DNA from 4 places in the Lysinibacillus sp. NPDC056232 genome. Region 3 is predicted to be linked to each of the others. Evidence: riboswitches for the same ligand, from Rfam matches in the RefSeq annotation. Region 3 holds a riboswitch; each other region holds the start of a gene.

Region 1 (4,676 bases), on a different contig from region 3:
AATAACTGCTATTCCATCCGCACCTGCTTTAAATACAGCATGTGCATTCGAGCAGTTTATGCCTCCAATTGCAACGATAGGGAGCTCCGGGTATTGTCTGCGAACTTGTTGTAAAAAATCAGTTCCACTAGGTGGTTTGGCGTCGCTTTTAGAAGCGGTTGAAAAAATTGGACCAATTCCAACATAGTCCGCACCATATTGTAGAGCAGTTTGTAATTCAGCTTCTGAATGAACAGAAACACCTAGAATCATGTTGCCAATTTTTTCACGTACCATCGACACAGGAAAATCTTCTTGGCCAATATGAACACCATCTGCTCTAAGTTTTATAGCTAACTCTACATCATCATTGACGATAAACGGAATATGATACTGTTGACAGAGCTTTTGACATTTACGAGCAAAATTTACATAGGCTAGTCCAGTTAGTGTATTCGGCCCCTTTTCACGGTATTGAAACATAGTAATTCCAGATTGGAGAGCTTTCTCTAAAACGTTTATTGGCTCCTGATTTAAAACATTACCTGTACCCATAATAAAATAGAGCTGTAGATCGTTACGTTTCATGAATGATCACCTCGCAGGAATCCTTATAGTTTTGATAAGCAAAATGATTTGTTGGTCCATGGCCATTACCAATAGATAAATCATGAGTGATTGCTAATTGAATAAATTTTTTAGCTTCCTCAATCGCTTTTTCTAAAGGTAGCCCAATACCAAGAAAAGCAGTTAATGCTGCGGAAAACGTACAGCCTGTACCATGCGTATTTTTTGTTGCAATACGAGTAGACTGCATGGAAAATGATCGACCATCTTGAAAAAATACATAATCAGTAGCATAACATTTACCCTCTAAATGACCGCCTTTCATAACGACGCATTGAACGCCTGTTTGTAATAAGATCTGAGCTACTTCTTTAATATCTGCTAAAGAATTGATTTTCCTTCCAGAAAGGGTTTCAGCCTCTGGGATGTTTGGCGTTACAATTGTTGCTAAAGGTAGCAAATAACTTCGTAATGCCTCAATTGCTTCTTGCTGTAATAAGCTTTCGCCACCTTTTGCAATCATAACAGGATCTACAATAAGTGGAATATTTACTTCGGCTAAAATATGTGCAATTGATTGGATTATTTCGGAGGAAAACAGCATTCCTGTTTTAATAGCACTAATTGAAAAATCCTCGATTAGCGCTTTAAGTTGTTTTTCAATAAAGCTCACATCAATTGGCAAGACACCCGAAACACCCAATGTATTCTGGGCTGTTAAAGCTGTAATAACAGACGTTCCAAACACCTTTAATTCCTGAAATGTTTTTAAATCAGCCTGTATGCCTGCACCGCCGCCACTATCTGAACCAGCAATTGTCGTTACAATATCCATCATTTTTCACCATCCTTGGAAAGGCGGTGTAGTTCATTTAATACAGCAATTTGAAAATCGCCAATGAATGGAGTGGAAGAAGCTGCTTTTTCTGCCAATTTTTTATAAAACAATAATGTTTCTAGCAATTGGTCAAATGGTTTATCTCCTGCGGTGTAGGAGGCACAACATATTGCACTCAATAAGCAACCTGTTCCAGTAACTTCTGTCATTTGAGAATTTCCACCTGTAACCCATTGCTGATGTTTGCCATCAGTAATAAAATCCTTTTCACCGGTCACAATAACAATACAATTGTATTGTTGAGCTATTTTCTGTGCCTCCACTTCTACAGAAATTGAACCACTACCACTATCTACGCCTTTTTGTTGCCAGTCTACATTGGCAATTGCCGCAAGCTCTCCGATATTGCAACGAATTGCCGCAAATTTAATTTCCTTTAGTAATTGCTGTACCGTTTGTTTCCGGTAAGATGTTGCACCTGCAGCTACAGGATCTAAAATAACGGGAATGCCAAGAGCATTTGCTTTTTTCCCTGCAAGTAACATTGATTCTTTCATTCGCTCATTAAGGGTACCGATATTTATCAATAAGCCTGAGGCGATTGTGACCATTTCTTCAACCTCATGACCATCATCAGCCATAACTGGAGAAGCGCCTATTGCTAATAAGCCATTTGCTTGAAAATTAGCCACAACATAATTAGTAATGCAATGAATAAGTGGATTTTGTTTACGGATCGTTTGAAATATCAATGTAAGTCCTCCTCGTTGGATGGACGTAAGCGTGCAAAAAAGGCTCTTTTTCGTGCAAAAAACACATAAAAGAGCCTTTCATCAGTAATTTGATGTGAATTGCTCCCTACGTCAGTATTAACTAACAGGTTCAAAGGGTCAGGTTTTACCTTCTCAACTCTAAATGAGTCCCCCTGCAATTATGCTTTTAGTTGAACAAAATGTACCATATTATTCATTCGGGTTCAATAAGGATTTTTGAATCTTCATGCAGCAACAATTCTTTTCTGTGCGAAAGCGACGATTACGCCAAGTTGAAATAGATAGAACCAATACGTGACTGATGCCATATAGCAGAACATGATAGTTGTCACCACTTTAATGAATTAGAGTGAATTTCATTGAAAAAGATAAAAATTGAGTTTTATAATGAGCGTACAAAAGGGGGCATTTGCCATGAAAAGAGAAGATTTAATCGCACCAGAATGGTATAACATTTCAGAGGAAATTGAAAAATATGCACAGGATTCTACAAAAAATGCATTGTTAGTTTATAGCGAAAACGGGGAAATTCAGTACATTACATATACAGCTTTACTTGAAAAGGCGAATCAGGCAGCACATGTATTTACATCTCAAGGTTTAAAAAAAGGTGATGTTATTTTAGTCATGGTACCGAGATCAGTGGAAGCATATATCGTGTATATTGCGGCCTTAAAGGCAGGTTTAACCATTATACCTAGTTCGGAAATGCTGAGATCTAAAGATATTGAATATCGAATCAACCATGCCGATGCAAAAGGAGTTGTTGCATTTGAGCCTTATATTGAACAATTTGATAGTGTTGAAAATTTACAAGAAATACAGCAATTTGTCATTGGACATGCACATGAACCTTGGCAGCCATTGCTTGAAAAAATGCAAAGCCAATCAAAGAGCTATTTTAATTCTACACCAACTAAGAGTACAGACATTGCATTTTTAGCATATACAAGTGGTACAACAGGCAATCCAAAGGCAGCAGTACATACTCATAGCTGGGGTTACGCACACTTACGAACTACTGCACCAAATTGGTTAGGTGTTCAAGAAGGTGACATTGTTTGGGCTACAGCAGCTCCAGGCTGGCAAAAATGGATTTGGAGTCCGTTCCTCGCTACTTTAGGAAGTGGTGCAACAGCATTTGTTTACAAAGGTCACTTTGATGCGGCAACATACCTTGCACTGATTGAAAAATTCAATGTTAATATTCTGTGCTGCACGCCAACCGAATATCGATTTATGGCGGGGCTTGAAAATTTACGAGATTTCAATTTAAGTACAATACGTCAGGCTGTATCAGCGGGTGAACCTTTAAATAGTGAAGTGATAAAAGTATTTTCAGAGGTCTTTAATTTACAAGTACGAGATGGTTATGGACAAACAGAGAATACATTACTTGTTGGTACAATGGTAGGGATGGAGGCTAAAATGGGCTCAATGGGTAAACCTACTCCGGGTAATACTGTTGAAATTATCAATGATTTTGGAAATCCTGTTGCAATCGGAGAAGTTGGAGATATTGCTGTTCACTGTGAAACGCCCGCGTTATTTAAAAAATATTTAAACGATCCCGAACGTACAAATTTACAATTTAGAGGCGAATGGTATATTACCGGAGATCGTGCATATAAAGATGAAGATGGCTATTTTTGGTTTGAAGGACGTGGGGATGATGTCATTATATCGTCTGGCTATACAATTGGCCCATTTGAGGTAGAAGATGCGTTATTGAAGCATCCAGCAGTAAAAGAAACTGCCGTTGTCGCGAGTCCGGATGAAGTTCGTGGAAATGTAGTAAAGGCATTTGTTGTGCTCTCTGATGGAGAAGTTGGTGATGAAGCGCTTATAAAAAAACTACAAAGCCATGTGAAAACTTTAACAGCCCCTTATAAATATCCTCGTGCAATTGAGTTTGTTACTGAGCTGCCAAAAACCTCATCAGGCAAAATTCGTCGTGTCGAATTACGAGAGCAAGAAAAAATCCATTCTATCAATCATCATTAATTTCCTAGGAAATAATGTCGAAAATCAAAGTTCCTGCTTTTTTTATGAACTTTGATTTTTTTTATAATGTTAGGTAATGTATTATAGGTTGAATAAGTTAAAGCTTTTGCAAAGTGTTGGAAATCAACCCCGGGTTATGGTAATAAGCCATCTTATTGCAATAAGTATGAAACAAATTAGGATATCAATCGTATAACGTTATGAGGAGGCAGAAAGATATGAATGGTAAAAGGTGGGCTGCTTTAATAATTGCAGGTGTGCTATTAGTATTTTCATTAGGAATCAACACCATTTTTGCAATATTTAAATCAGATTTCTTTAGCAATTTTGATAGCTTGGTGGCTGGAAACGACTTGACGGTAATGGAAGAGGTTAAAGAAAGCGGCAATAAGGATAAACGTATTGCATACTTAAAGGTTGATGGTACGATTCAAGATGTTGGCTCAAGTTCACTATGGCAACCAGTTTCTTATGATCATCAATTTTTCTTAAATCAATTAGATAATATTTTATAT
Region 2 (4,676 bases), on a different contig from region 3:
TTTTTTGTGCAAAACTGGATGGCTTGGGACGGAAATCACCCTTATTTAAAGCTCCACAATATTCAAAAGGATTACCTTTACTATTTAATTTTAACGATATTAAAGACACCTAATGAGTTTCGTGTGGTCAGAAAAAATACCTTATTATGAGTGATGAGTTAACGGTGAGGTACATTGACCAAGCATACAAACAGCACTACTATAGGAGAGGAAAGGGGGACATCGCTATGATGTATCTCGGCATGATTTTCTTTCAAATTGTAGCTCCGATTTTAGTGCTTCTAGTACTTGGCGCAGTTTTACAAAGGAAATTTCGTTTTAATTTAAAGGCGCTATCTCAACTTATTACATATTGCTTTATGCCAGCAGCTGTTTTTGTGAATTTATATGAAACGAGTATTGAGCTGTCTGTGCTTGGGGAAGTTGCGTTTTTTATTCTACTCTTTATTGGAAGCCAAATGATGCTTAGTCACTTTCTAACAAAGGGGCTCGGTTTAGTAAAAACAGAGGCTGCGGTGTTTAAAAATAGCGTTGTCCTCATTAATTCAGGCAACTACGGTATTCCAGTTGCGCAAATGATTTTCGTGACCCAGCCAATTGGGGTAGCGATTCAGGTTATTCTCGTTATTTTTCAAAATATGACGACGTATACTTACGGCTTGTACAATTTAATTTCTTCAACAAAATCAGGCATGTCAATTTTGAAGGACTTCCTCAAAATGCCTATTATTCATGCACTTATTATTGGCGTTACTATGAACTATTTTAATATTCCTATTCCGCAGTTCGTAAAAATTCCGATAGACCATGTGGCAGATGGCTTTATCGCTGTAGCATTAATAACTTTAGGGGCACAACTATCACAGCTTGAAATCAAATCCATGTTCAATAAGATGGTATACATTAGCTGTTTTACACGACTAATCATAGGGCCAGCCGTAGCTTTGCTTATCATTTTTGCGCTTGGTCTTGACGGTGTCGTGGCACAATCCCTTTTTATAGCTAGTTCGTTCCCGACTTCGCGAAATAGCTCTAGTCTGGCATTAGAATATGACGTAGAATCGGCAACTGCTGCACAAACAGTATTATTTTCAACGATTGTGAGCTGTATTACAGTGACGATTGTCATTTATGTAGCGGAACTGTTGTTTACCTAACAGTTGGGTGCTATACAGTATAAAAGATAGGGTAGAAAGCTTTTCAGGAGTTAGGAGCTTTTCTTCTGAATTAAAAGCTAGGGATTTATATTTGTTAAAAACATATCCATGTATAGAAGTTGATTGGAGTGGAGGCTGGGCGACTCCTTGGGGATTAGCAATAGAGGAACGAAGGCTAAAACCATCACGTCCTGTGATAACGCCTTCGTGACCAACATCATGTTGGCCCGAGACCCTGGAGCGAGCAACGCGAGTGAAGCGGCTCATCGGACGCCCCCAGGAAGCTCTGCTCTGCGCGAAAGCGAAGCGTTAGCGGCAAATGTTTTATCTGTGCGAAAGCGAAGCGACAGCAACAAAGCGCCCAGCCGGAACGGAAATCAACCACATGTTATGATGATAATCCAAAAATAATCAAATGAAGCTTCCATCTATTAGCAATATCTGCTACACTAGCATCAAACTTAATAAGTACTAACTAGGGGAGTCTGATGAGTCAGGCTGAGAGGGAAACGCTTAGAGGTTTCTTGACCCTTTGGACCTGATCTGGCTCATACCAGCGTGGGAAAGTTAACCATTATTGCACTCTATGTTATTTGCAATAATATACCTTTACATTCTTAGCCGGATCCAAATTTTTTTGGATTCGGCTTTTTGTTTTTGTGGGGTGAGCTAGATTCGGTCCTTGTATAAATGTAAAAGGGAGCGAAGTAGTTTATGACAAAAGTTAGCGACAAGAATATTACGATTATGTCTAGTTTTGAAGGAAGTAAAAAAGTTTACGTAGAAGGTTCTCGACCAGATATTTTAGTGGCAATGCGTGAGATTGCTCTAAGTCCAACGACAGGAAGCTTTGGTGAAGAAGAAAACGCGCCAGTACGTGTTTATGATACGAGTGGCCCGTACACTGATCCTGCGTATAAGGTGGATATTACGAAAGGATTGCCAGCTTTATGTAGTGCATGGATCAAAGAACGCGGTGACGTTGAAGAATACGAAGGTCGTACTATCAAGCCAGAAGATAATGGATTCCGTAAAGCTGATGATCCGCGAATGAATGAAAATGTTTTTCCGGAATTATCTAGAAAGCCTTTACGCGCGAAGAAAGGTAAAAATGTAACACAGCTTCACTATGCACGAAAGGGAATTATTACTCCAGAAATGGAATTTGTAGCGATACGCGAAAATATGGACCCAGAATTTGTGCGCTCAGAGATCGCGGCAGGACGTGCTATTTTGCCATCTAATATTAATCACCCTGAGGCAGAGCCGATGATTATTGGACGTAACTTCCACGTAAAAATTAACGCCAATATTGGCAATTCAGCGGTGTCATCCTCTATTGCAGAAGAGGTAGAAAAAATGACGTGGGCTACACGCTGGGGTGCTGATAACATTATGGATTTATCTACTGGTAAGCATATTCATACGACACGTGAATGGATTATCCGTAATGCCGCGGTGCCAGTAGGAACGGTGCCGATTTATCAAGCGCTAGAAAAAGTAAATGGTGTGGCAGAGGATTTAACGTGGGAAGTGTATCGTGATACGTTAATCGAACAGGCAGAGCAAGGTGTTGATTACTTCACGATTCATGCAGGGGTATTACTACGCTATGTGCCATTAACGGCTAATCGTGTAACAGGCATAGTGTCTCGAGGAGGCTCGATTATGGCGCAGTGGTGTTTATATCACCATCAAGAGAGCTTCTTATATACTCATTTTGAAGAAATCTGTGAAATTATGAAAGCCTATGATGTTGCTTTCTCTTTAGGTGATGGTTTACGTCCGGGTTCTATTGCAGATGCAAATGATGAGGCTCAGTTTGCGGAGCTGGAAACGCTAGGGGAATTAACGCAAATTGCCTGGGAGCATGATGTACAAGTGATGGTAGAAGGACCAGGGCATGTGCCGATGCATCTTATTAAAGAAAATATGGACAAACAGTTAGAGGTGTGTAAGGAAGCTCCTTTCTATACTTTAGGGCCACTGACAACAGATATTGCTCCTGGCTATGACCATATTACATCGGCCATCGGTGCTGCGATGATCGGTTGGTATGGTACGGCAATGTTATGTTATGTGACGCCTAAAGAGCATCTCGGCTTACCCAATCGTGAGGATGTTCGCGTAGGGGTTATTACGTATAAAATTGCTGCACACGCTGCAGATTTAGCGAAAGGGCATCCGGGAGCACAGAAGCGTGACGATGCACTATCTAAGGCGCGATTTGAATTCCGCTGGCGCGATCAATTCAATCTTTCGTTAGATCCAGAGCGTGCAGTCGAATACCATGATGAAACATTGCCTGCAGAAGGGGCAAAAACTGCGCACTTCTGTTCAATGTGTGGACCTAAGTTTTGTAGTATGAGAATCTCACAGGATATTCGTACTTATGCAAAAGAAAAAGACTTAAATACGACTGAAGCGATTCACCAAGGTATGCAGGAGAAGGCGAAGGAATTTAAAAAGGCAGGCAGTCAGATTTATCAATAATTATTAGAGCGGGCTTGTGTCTACCAGACACAAGCCTTTTTTGGTCATTAAGATAAAAAAAATCCATGTGAAGTTGCCCTTCACATGGAGTACAAAGTTGGATTGGATATCAATAATAATGAAAAGTTAAACGTTTGTTGCTTGTTTTTCGTATGGGTTTGAAAGATCTATACCTTCTAATGAAAGACCCATAGCTTTTGCTACACCTTCACCATATGCTGGATCAGCTAGATAGCAGTGAAGGATATGACGGCGTTTGATGAACTCTTCAACTGGCGCCATATCATTAGCAGTATTTTCGAATAGGCGTTGTTGTTGTTCAGCAGTCATTAGTCGGAATAATTTACCTGGCTGCTCAAAGTAGTTGTTATCATCTTCACGGAAGTCATGGATACCAGCATTACCATCAATACGTAATTCAGGCTCTTTGTAGTCTAAATTATGTTCCCATTCACCATAGCTATTTGGTTCATAGCCTAAAGTTGAACCAAGATTACCATCGAAACGCATAGCACCATCACGGTGGAACGTACGGAATGGACATTTTGGTGCGTTTACAGGAAGCGAGTAGTGGTTCACTCCTAAACGGTAGCGCTGTGCATCTCCATATGCAAAGATACGAGCCTGTAACATTTTGTCTGGCGAGAAGCTAATGCCAGGAATAATGTTAGATGGTGCAAATGCAGCTTGCTCAACTTCCGCAAAGTAGTTGTCCGCGTTTTTGTTTAACTCGAATTCACCCACAGGAATTAATGGGAAGTCTTTTTTATACCATACTTTCGTTAAATCAAATGGGTTATATGGTAATTTGCGAGCTTGTTCCTCTGTCATTACTTGAATGGACATTTTCCATTTAGGGAAATCGCTATTTTCAATTGCCTCATATAGATCGCGTTGTGAAGATTCACGGTCATTACTAATCACTTCAGCAGCCTCGGCACCAGTTAAGTTTTTAATGCCTTGCTCTGTAGTAAAGTGGAATTTAACCCATACGCGCTCATTTTCTTCATTAATAAAGCTATAAGT
Region 3 (4,676 bases):
ATCAGGTGCTAAAAACGCTGATTATGTAGGCTACTCTACCCCTAATACTGCAGCGATGAAGTTAATGGATAAGGAAGTTGTATCTGATCAGCGCTTCTATCCTTCAGAAGAACAACGCAAAACATTGGAAGTTTATACGAACTTAGGCCCTGATTACTTAGGCAAATACAATGAGCTGTTTTTAGAATTTAAAATGAGTATTCGATAAACCATTTTAACCCACTTATAGCTGTTCTCACGTTACAAACGTTGAGAACAGCTTTTTTCGTTTAGCTGGAGGTAAACTTCTGTGGAAAAACTAGCAGGTCGTATTTATGTTAAATAAAAGAATCCCTATAACTTTACTAGTAAATCTCAGACTTATAGTCAATAGTAAACGTACAAACCTTGTGGTAGACTGTAGTATATTTGATTAAAGAAAGGGGTATTCGATGACCCAGCAGAAGTCTAACAAGGCGGCTTTGTATATTTTAATGTTTAATATGTTTATCGCAATGGGGAGTATCGGAATTATTATTCCTGTCATGCCTGATTATTTAAAACTATTTGGTGCTGCAGGACAAGTACTTGGTATGTTGATTGCAACGTTCGCCTTTGCACAATTCGTATTTTCTCCAATCGCTGGGAATCTTTCGGATCAATACGGTCGAAAAAATCTCATTATTTTCGGTCTTATCGTAACAGGACTTGCACAAATTGGTTTCGGGCTTTCTACAGATGTATGGATGCTCTTCTTGGCACGCTTTTTAGGTGGTCTTGGTTCTGCATTTGTAGCTCCTCCTATAATGGCTTTTGTGGCAGATGTCACAACGTATGAGGAACGAGGAAAAGGTATGGGTATGCTAGGGGCAGCAATGTCCTTGGGTTTCATGATCGGACCAGGTATCGGTGGATTCCTCTCAAAAGTTAGTTTGCATTTTCCATTCTATACTGCTGGATGTGCAGCTATCTTAGCAGCTATTTTATCGTTCTTTTTATTACCTGCTACAAAACCAAACACTGCGAAAAAAGCGCAGAAGCAGGATAATCTTGCAAAACAGATGGCCCGTTCAGTCCGAATGCCTTATTTTGTCATGCTAATCATCATGCTTGTATTCTCTTTTGGGATTGCTAACTTCCAAACAACATTATCATTATTTGTGACAGAGAAGTTTAATTACACACCTACTGATATCGCTATTATTTTAGTTATGGGCGGCGCTTTTGGTGTTGTTGTACAGATGTTTGTTATTACACCGCTGTTTAATCGCTTCGGCGAAATGAAAGTAGTGTTAGTCAATTTATTTATTGCAGCCGTTTCGATTTTCTTAATATTATTCGCATCTGGTTTTGCACTTATTTTAATTGTAGCGACAATCTTCTCTACAGCTACGACATTGATTCGCCCAGCTGTCAACACATTGATTTCAAAGCTTGCTGAGAATGAACAGGGCTATGCAGCTGGTCTAAACAATGCTTATATGAGTCTTGGTAATATGATTGGTCCAGCTTTAGCAGGTATATTATTCGATTGGAATATGAACAGTCCTTATATATTCGGGTCTATTATTTTAATGGCTTGTTTCTTCCTTGCCCTTATTTGGACAATGAAAAAAGCACCACATCTTATGCATCCTGATACTAAATAGTCTGAAAAGTTATTGACTATTTTTAGTAGTATGCTACATTAATATGTGAAAAACCAAAAGTTCTATTAATTACCACTAGGGGAGTCTTTAAAAGGCTGAGACGTATATTATCATATACGGACCCTTTGAACCTGATCTAGTTCACACTAGCGGAGGGAAGTGTCGACACTTGCTTTTTACTATTAAATGCAAGGCCGCTTCCTATTGTTTTAAGGAAGCGGCTTTTTTGTCTGGTTTATCAGCAATTCACTAAAATACTAAAAAGGAGTGGAGATTATGTCAATTCGAAAATTAACAATCATGGCCTTATTAGTAGCAATTGCCGTAGCAGGTTCTACCTTCGTATCCATACCAATGGGAATTGCGCGTGCCTATCCTGTACAGCATGCTATAAATGTTATTGGCGCTATCATTCTTGGACCAGTGCCTACTGTTATGGTCGCCTTTGTCACAGCTATTATTCGTATTTTAACAGGCACAGGCTCATTATTAGCTATACCTGGCAGTGTCATTGGTGCTTTATGTGCAGCTCTTGCCTATAAATACAGCGGCAAGCAATGGCTAGCAGGTGTCGGTGAAATGTTTGGAACAGGTATTATTGCCTCTCTCATTGCAGTACCTTACGCGCATTTAGTAATGGGAACATCCGTTGCTTCTTTATTTTTCATGCCAGCCTTTTTAACCTCAAGTACTATTGGTGCTATGTTAGGCATTGTCATTGCTAGCAATTTGCGTAAGACTGTATTTGTAACTAACCTAAACACTCTGCTTAAATAATATTTAAAAACGTTACTTCTTAATGATAATTAATTAAGAAAGTAACGTTTTTTGTCCAACCAAATTCATCCATACTTCAATGGTAATCCCATTTCATGAGCAATTAATAAAAAATCTTTTTTACTTATTTCAAAATGACCAAACCTGAATTTATAGCCATATTTCGATGTATCTTCTACAAATTCTAAATAATCTAAGATCCTTTTTATTGGTACAGCCTTTGCCTCTTTATAAAAGTCTATATCTCTTCTAAAAGGAATAAAATTTTCTGCCATTTGGAACTCGTATATTCGCTCGTCCTTTATCCTTCCAATTGCGGTAAATGCTCTTACAGGCTCGTTACCATCTAGACTGTTTTTAGGAGAATAATAAATGATCCAATCTCCTTTTTGCATTCGTTTCAAAGGTCTCTCTTTACCATGACATAACTGGCCGAATCCTCCCTCAACCCCTTTTTGAACATGATTAAGAGATACTACGCCAATCCAATATTTCGTGTCTCTTTCAGGCGTAGGAAGAGGATTTTTATTAGGATTTAATGACATAGCTACCTTCTCCTTTTATTTTGGATTCATCATAAATGATTTTATTTTTTCATTTTCAAGAATCAGCTTCTCTTCCAGAATCACTGGGTTTGGTAAACCATCCCAAGTTGTTGAAACAATTGCGCTACATTCTATATCATCGCCTTCAATATTTTGGATCGTTAATTTAAAGCCTTTCGGCATAGGTGACATGTAAAAGTTCTGTATTTCTTTTCTTCCTTTAAAAACTTCCCCTTTAAAATTTTTCAATTCTCCATGATCTGCATACATATCGGATAAATCTTGGCCCTCTTCTTGTGCTCTTCTTAAATACTCCTTCATAACCTCTACAGCTTTCATTTCTCATCACTCTTTCTTTTTTATTGATAAGGTTATCAATTATGCCTCGGCATAATTGCATCCGGAGGCTTTAACTTCTTTCAGCAGGTTGCTGAAAAAAGTTAAACCCTATTCACGATTTTCATATACTTTTGTCAAAATGTTTTTCAATTGCTCTTTTTCTTCCAATGAAAGTACGTTTAAAACTTCATTCTCAGAAATTGCAAGGGTCTTCATTAATTGTTCTACCAAATTTTCACCCTGCTCCGTAAGGCCTATTAAATTCTCTCTTCTATTTTCTTGATTTTTCTCCCTATAAACATAATCTCTTCTTTCTAGATCATCGATAAAAAAGCGGACACTGTTTTTATCCAACTTTAGCATCTGTCCTATTTGAATTTGGCTAAGTTTTTTTTCTTTTACCGCCATCATGATCCCGACTTCTCTGGATTTCATTTGAAATTTTTCACTAATATATTGCTCGAGATTTTCCTCTAAAGCCTCTGCTAATTTAAAACTTAGAAAACCAAATGAATTCATTATAGTGGTCATGTCTGATCCCCCAAATATGTAGTACTTAAAAATAATAGTAATATTTTATTACTATCATCAATTATTACATTAATATGTATTGTTTACAAGTTTTTTGTGAGAATGACAAAAAACGATGGCACATCTCTAAGAGCGATGCACCATCGTTTTAAATTTTTTAAGGTCGTTTTTTCATGCCCTTTAATAGCTGGGCAACATTTGTGTCCTCTGCATGTATTGGTTTTTCCTCTACACGCTGTTCTTTTTTCTTTGGTCTTGTTAGGAAGCTCCAACCAAAGCGTCGAATGGTAATATCAATGAAGAATAGCAGCATCCCTGCTAATAAAAGCCATGTTGCAATATTTTGGCGTTCCGCACCTTTTTTAGTAAATTCACGGAATACTTCGCTCGGTTCTTTTAAAACGGAGCCGTCTGTTTGCTTTGTTAGTTCTTCGACTAGCTTATCATTTACTGGGCGTAATTCATACTCAGCACTATAAGGTACACTTAAGCCTGCCTGGTAAATAGCCTGTTGTTCATCGGCAATGCGGAAGAAGATAAGTCCTGGTTCTGCTTGTACGACGGCTCGAATTTGTGATGCTGAAATTGTTTCAAGCTGGGTTTCAAGTTCTTCACCCGCTTCGTTGACAGCGACAATATCTAAGAACGCCGCTTCATTTGTTGGGTCAGTGATGACAAATGAGCCGTCTGATTCTAGACGTACATCGTAGGCAACGTCGTTATAGCTTGGTAGCATTTTTGAAATAAGCGTTTGCCAAAATGTGCCCCAATTTTGCCATCTTGCCCAGTCTCCTGTCCATTTTCCTGTCGAATCAGAAGTAAAGGCGAATGTTTTGCCAAGGCCATATTGCCACTC
Region 4 (4,676 bases), on a different contig from region 3:
CGAGATGCGAAAACGAATTTACAGGTGAAATTTGACTTTACAGAAGTACAATCAGAGGCAATCGTTAGCTTGCAATTATACCGATTAACGAATACAGATATTACAGAGCTTCGCCATGAACAGGATGAACTAAATAAACTGATCGCCAAGCTTGAAGGTATTCTTAATAGTGAAGCAAAGCTTGTACGTGTTATTAAACAGGAACTACTTGACATTAAAAAGCGCTTTGCAGAGCCACGTCGTTCAAAAATCGAACAAGAAATTGAAGAAATCAAAATTACGTTAGATGTCCTTGTCCCAAGTGAAGAGGTCGTAGTGACTGTCACAAAGGATGGCTATATTAAGCGTACATCTACACGTTCACATGCAGCTTCGAATGGTCAGGATTTTGCGATGAAGGATTCCGATTATTTGTTATATGAAGAAAATTTAAATACGCAGCATCATCTATTGCTATTCACAAACCGAGGCAATTATATTTATCAGCCTGTCCATGAGCTACCAGATATTCGTTGGAAGGATCTTGGTCAGCATATTTCAAGTATTGTGCCGACCGGAGAAGATGAATCTATTATTGCTGTATACGGTTTTGAGACATTCGAACAGGCTAATACGTATATTTTAACGGCTACGAAAGATGGACAAATTAAACGCTCATCTGTAGCAGATTATGCTGTAACACGCTATTCGAAACCGATAAAAACGATGAATGTCAAGTCGGGAGATGAAATGATTTTTGCAGGTATCGTGACGGACGAGGTAGAACTAATGTTAACGACAGATACTGCCTATGCTATTCGTTTCCCAATGGAGGAATTACCAGTAACGGGTGTGAAAACGGGCGGCGTCAAAGGGATTACGCTGAAAGACGGAGAAGCATTAGTCGGTATCAATGTTTTACCGCCAAATGACACGGCCTATGTGGCGATTGTCACGCAGCGCGGTGCGGTGAAGAAAATGAATGTAGCCGAGGTAGAGCTGGCTAGTCGTGCAAAACGCGGCTTAAAAGTATTAACAGAGTTAAAAGCGAACCCACATCGTATCGTGGCTGTAGTTAAGGTAACTGGTGGGGAACAGCTAACGATCGAGACGGAAAAAGGCGTGCAAGAGATTCTTGACGTACAAGCATTAACGCGAGCAGATCGACACTCCAACGGCTCCTTTAAAGTAGATATAGCTGCTGACGGTGCCATTTCACATGTGTTCACGGTCAAAAAAGAAGAAAAGTAAAATTAGTTTTCTAGCCCAGCTCCTTTTGAGAGCTGGGCTTTTTTAGTAAATTGAAACCAATCAGCTTTGTGCTTTGGTGTGGCTGTTTAATAATAATTCAGCGCTATCGGTAAACAGCCACTTGTCATTTCGTGATAGATATGGGTATAATAATCACGAAAAGTTCATATGGAAAGAATGTAGGGGGGCTGGTAGTTGCCAGCTGAGATTGTGTCCGATAGACGCTGACCCTTTGAACCTGATTTGGCTCGTACCAGCGTAGGGAACATCTATTCAAAAAAAGAAAGTTTTTGATACTGATTGTAAAACGTCTGGGAGGAATCCTGGGCGTTTTTTTATGTTTTCAGACTTTTGTTGCATGCACATACCTTACGTGTAAACAGACCGTGAACGGTTTCTGCTGGTAAAGACATTCATTCATGAACACTTTCACACTACTTACTTGGAGGATTCAACATGAAAAAATGGTTATTGATCCTGATGGCTGCACTTTTAACATTAGTGGGTTGTAGCGAAAAAGAGGCTAAAAAGGATGCTAAAGGGTTAACGAAAGTATCAGTCGTTCTTGATTGGACACCGAATACAAATCATACCGGTTTATATGTAGCGGAAAAGCTTGGCTACTTTAAGGATCAGGGCTTAGATGTTGATATTTTATTACCTGGCGAAACCGGTGCAGATCAGCTTGTGGCATCTGGGAAGGCTCAGTTTGGCGTAAGTTATCAGGAAGGAATTACACAGGCTCGTGTGCAGGATGTACCTTTAGTATCGATTGCAGCGATTATTCAACATAATACTTCTGGCTTCGCATCTATTGCATCGAAAGGCATTTCGTCACCAAAGGATTTTGAAGGTAAAACATACGGTGGCTGGGGTGCACCACTTGAAAAGGCTGTACTACAATCACTTATGCAAACAAAAAATGCGGATATTAATAAGTTAGATATCGTCAATGCTGGTGATTTAGATTTCTTCACAATGATGAAAAAAGATATTGATTTTGCGTGGATTTATTATGCATGGACAGGTATTGAAGCAGAACTTCGTGGCGAAAAGCTAAACATGCTTTATTTAACAGATTATAGCGAGCAGTTAGATTATTACACACCTGTACTTGCTACAAATGAAAAAATGATTAAGGATGATCCTGAGACGGTCAAAGCATTTGTCGCTGCTGCAGCAAAGGGCTATGAATATGCGATAAATCATCCAAATGAAGCAGCTGATATTTTACTAGAAGCGGTACCTGATTTAGATAAGAACCTTGTGCATAAAAGTCAGGAATGGCTAGCAGATAAGTATCAAGACGACGCTGCACAATGGGGCGAGCAAAAGCTAGCTGTCTGGGAAAATTACGCGAAATGGATGGCCGACAACAAAGTTTTAGAGGGCGAATTTAACGCAGAACAAGCATTTACAAACGACTTTTTACCGAAAAAGGAGACAAAGTAATATGGCAAACTCATTAATAAGTGTACAAATTATACCGAAAACTGAAAAATATGAGGATGTGATCCCATATGTCGATGCAGCGATTGCGGTTATCGACGCTTCAGGAGTTAAATATGAAGTTCACCCACTAGAAACGACAATGGAGGGTGAACTATCGATTTTGCTACAAATCATTGAAAAAATGAATGACAAGATGATTGAGCTGGGCGCGATCAATGTCATCACGCAAGTGAAAATTTTATATCAGCCATCTGGTATTACAATGGGTACATTGACGGAGAAATACCAGTGATGAAGCAAGCTTTCAAACAAGGAAGGACGATAATTTTTATCGCCTTCCTCTTATTCATATGGGAACTAATTGTCCGTTTTGCTGATACTCCACATTGGCTTTTGCCTGCACCGAGTGCCATTTTGAAAGAAGGTTTTCAATCGTATGAGACGTTTGTGCCACATGCTTTAGCGACTGTTCAATTAGCACTTCTAGGTCTTGCCATCGGGATATCATTTGGGCTAACGGTTGCTGTGCTATTACATCGTTTTACGTTTGTCAGGGAGCTATTTTATCCTATTCTCATTATGTCGCAGAATGTCCCAATACTTGTCCTAGCACCGTTATTAATCATTTGGTTTGGCTTCGGTTTATTGCCAAAGCTCATTATTATTTGTCTTGTGTGCTTTTTCCCTATTGTTATTTCGGCAATGGATGGCTTTCGTCAAACTTCGCCTGAGCTGAAGCATTATTTTGAGATGATTGGTGCAACGAAAGCACAAACCTTTTGGAAGCTTGAATGGCCTTATGCGTATCCAGCGATTTTTTCAGGCATAAAGATTGCGGCAACCTATAGCGTCATGGGGGCTGTCATTGCGGAATGGCTAGGTGCGAAAATGGGGATTGGTGTTTATATGACATTAGCACAATCTTCATTTCGAACGGATCGAGTATTTGTAGCGATTTTTGCCATCGTATGTTTAAGTTTACTATTATTTAGTGCTATTCGACTTTTAGAAAAATTTGTTGTGAAGGGGAGAAGACAGCATGCTAAGCATTCAAAACATTGATAAATCCTTTGATGCTCTTCCTGTCATCCGTAATTTATCTTTTGAGGTGAAGGACGGGGAATTTGTGGCGATTATTGGTCCGTCAGGCAGTGGAAAAAGTACACTCTTTCAATTAATTGGCGGTGTTTCTTCTATTGATAAGGGTGCCATTTTATTAAACGATACAGATATCCAGCAAAAAAGAGGGACGATTGGCTATATGCCTCAGCAGCCGTGTTTATTACCATGGCGTACGATAGTAGAAAATGTCACGATGGTCGAGGAGCTTCATGGAAAACCAAACGTGAACTTGGCCAAGGAATGGTTAGACAAAGTAGGGCTTGCAGCGTTTGAAAATGCGTATCCCAATGAGCTGTCAGGGGGTATGCAACAGCGTGTATCTTTTATTCGTGCCATTGTTAGTGATAAGCCCATCTTATGCTTAGATGAGCCGTTTTCTGCACTTGATGAGTTTACAAGGCTTGAAATGCAGGCGTGGCTTTTATCGATATGGGAGGAATATCGAAAGTCAATATTATTCGTTACACATAGTATCGAGGAAGCTCTGTTTTTAGCTGATCGTATCATTGTACTCACGAAACGACCAGCGACAATGAAAAAGGAAATAATCGTACCTTTTGCAAGGCCACGCCAAGAAGAAATTCGTCATTCCGCTTCGTTTACGGCTTTAAAGCAACAGTTATTCACGTATTTAAAAGAAGAAAAGGATGAAGAGAATGTTGATTGATGCACATATTCATTTAGATCAGTATGAGGAAAATGACGTACCTACTTTGCTAGAGGAGGCTGAACATGTTATTGCCGTTAGCATGAATCTTCCATCGTGTGAAAAGACTTTGAAACTGTCGAAAGCCTATGCAAAGGTAAAGGCAGCGTTTGGTTTTCATCCTGAACAACCGTTACCAAGTGATGTGGAGGAAGACGTTTTATTC

The links. Region 3 has a riboswitch for thiamine pyrophosphate ahead of thiW (energy coupling factor transporter S component ThiW). Riboswitches for the same ligand answer to the same signal wherever they lie in the genome.
Region 1: it holds a riboswitch for thiamine pyrophosphate, as region 3 does, so the genes downstream of both, thiM (hydroxyethylthiazole kinase) here and thiW (energy coupling factor transporter S component ThiW) in region 3, are expected to answer to the same signal.
Region 2: it holds a riboswitch for thiamine pyrophosphate, as region 3 does, so the genes downstream of both, thiC (phosphomethylpyrimidine synthase ThiC) here and thiW (energy coupling factor transporter S component ThiW) in region 3, are expected to answer to the same signal.
Region 4: it holds a riboswitch for thiamine pyrophosphate, as region 3 does, so the genes downstream of both, ACFCYJ_RS02885 (ABC transporter substrate-binding protein) here and thiW (energy coupling factor transporter S component ThiW) in region 3, are expected to answer to the same signal.

What each region holds. Positions count from the first base shown of each region.
Region 1 is NZ_JBHJTF010000024.1:62,168-66,843, reverse strand. It holds gene thiE (thiamine phosphate synthase) at 1-567, opposite strand, end outside; gene thiD (bifunctional hydroxymethylpyrimidine kinase/phosphomethylpyrimidine kinase) at 557-1,381, opposite strand; gene thiM (hydroxyethylthiazole kinase) at 1,381-2,136, opposite strand; TPP riboswitch at 2,223-2,321, opposite strand; gene mbcS (acyl-CoA synthetase MbcS) at 2,572-4,161, shown strand; gene sppA (signal peptide peptidase SppA) at 4,380-4,676, shown strand, end outside.
Region 2 is NZ_JBHJTF010000015.1:16,078-20,753, reverse strand. It holds gene ACFCYJ_RS12935 (AEC family transporter) at 228-1,157, shown strand; gene ACFCYJ_RS12930 (hypothetical protein) at 1,305-1,568, shown strand; TPP riboswitch at 1,625-1,739, shown strand; gene thiC (phosphomethylpyrimidine synthase ThiC) at 1,872-3,650, shown strand; gene ACFCYJ_RS12920 (catalase) at 3,777-4,676, opposite strand, start outside.
Region 3 is NZ_JBHJTF010000007.1:31,681-36,356, reverse strand. It holds gene ACFCYJ_RS07515 (ABC transporter substrate-binding protein) at 1-208, shown strand, start outside; gene ACFCYJ_RS07510 (MFS transporter) at 432-1,628, shown strand; TPP riboswitch at 1,696-1,803, shown strand; gene thiW (energy coupling factor transporter S component ThiW) at 1,905-2,405, shown strand; gene ACFCYJ_RS07500 (EVE domain-containing protein) at 2,471-2,950, opposite strand; gene ACFCYJ_RS07495 (hypothetical protein) at 2,966-3,289, opposite strand; gene ACFCYJ_RS07490 (MarR family winged helix-turn-helix transcriptional regulator) at 3,398-3,808, opposite strand; gene ACFCYJ_RS07485 (VWA domain-containing protein) at 3,978-4,676, opposite strand, start outside.
Region 4 is NZ_JBHJTF010000002.1:164,510-169,185, reverse strand. It holds gene parC (DNA topoisomerase IV subunit A) at 1-1,230, shown strand, start outside; TPP riboswitch at 1,402-1,512, shown strand; gene ACFCYJ_RS02885 (ABC transporter substrate-binding protein) at 1,687-2,682, shown strand; gene ACFCYJ_RS02880 (thiamine-binding protein) at 2,684-2,974, shown strand; gene ACFCYJ_RS02875 (ABC transporter permease) at 2,974-3,744, shown strand; gene ACFCYJ_RS02870 (ABC transporter ATP-binding protein) at 3,722-4,471, shown strand; gene ACFCYJ_RS02865 (TatD family hydrolase) at 4,461-4,676, shown strand, end outside.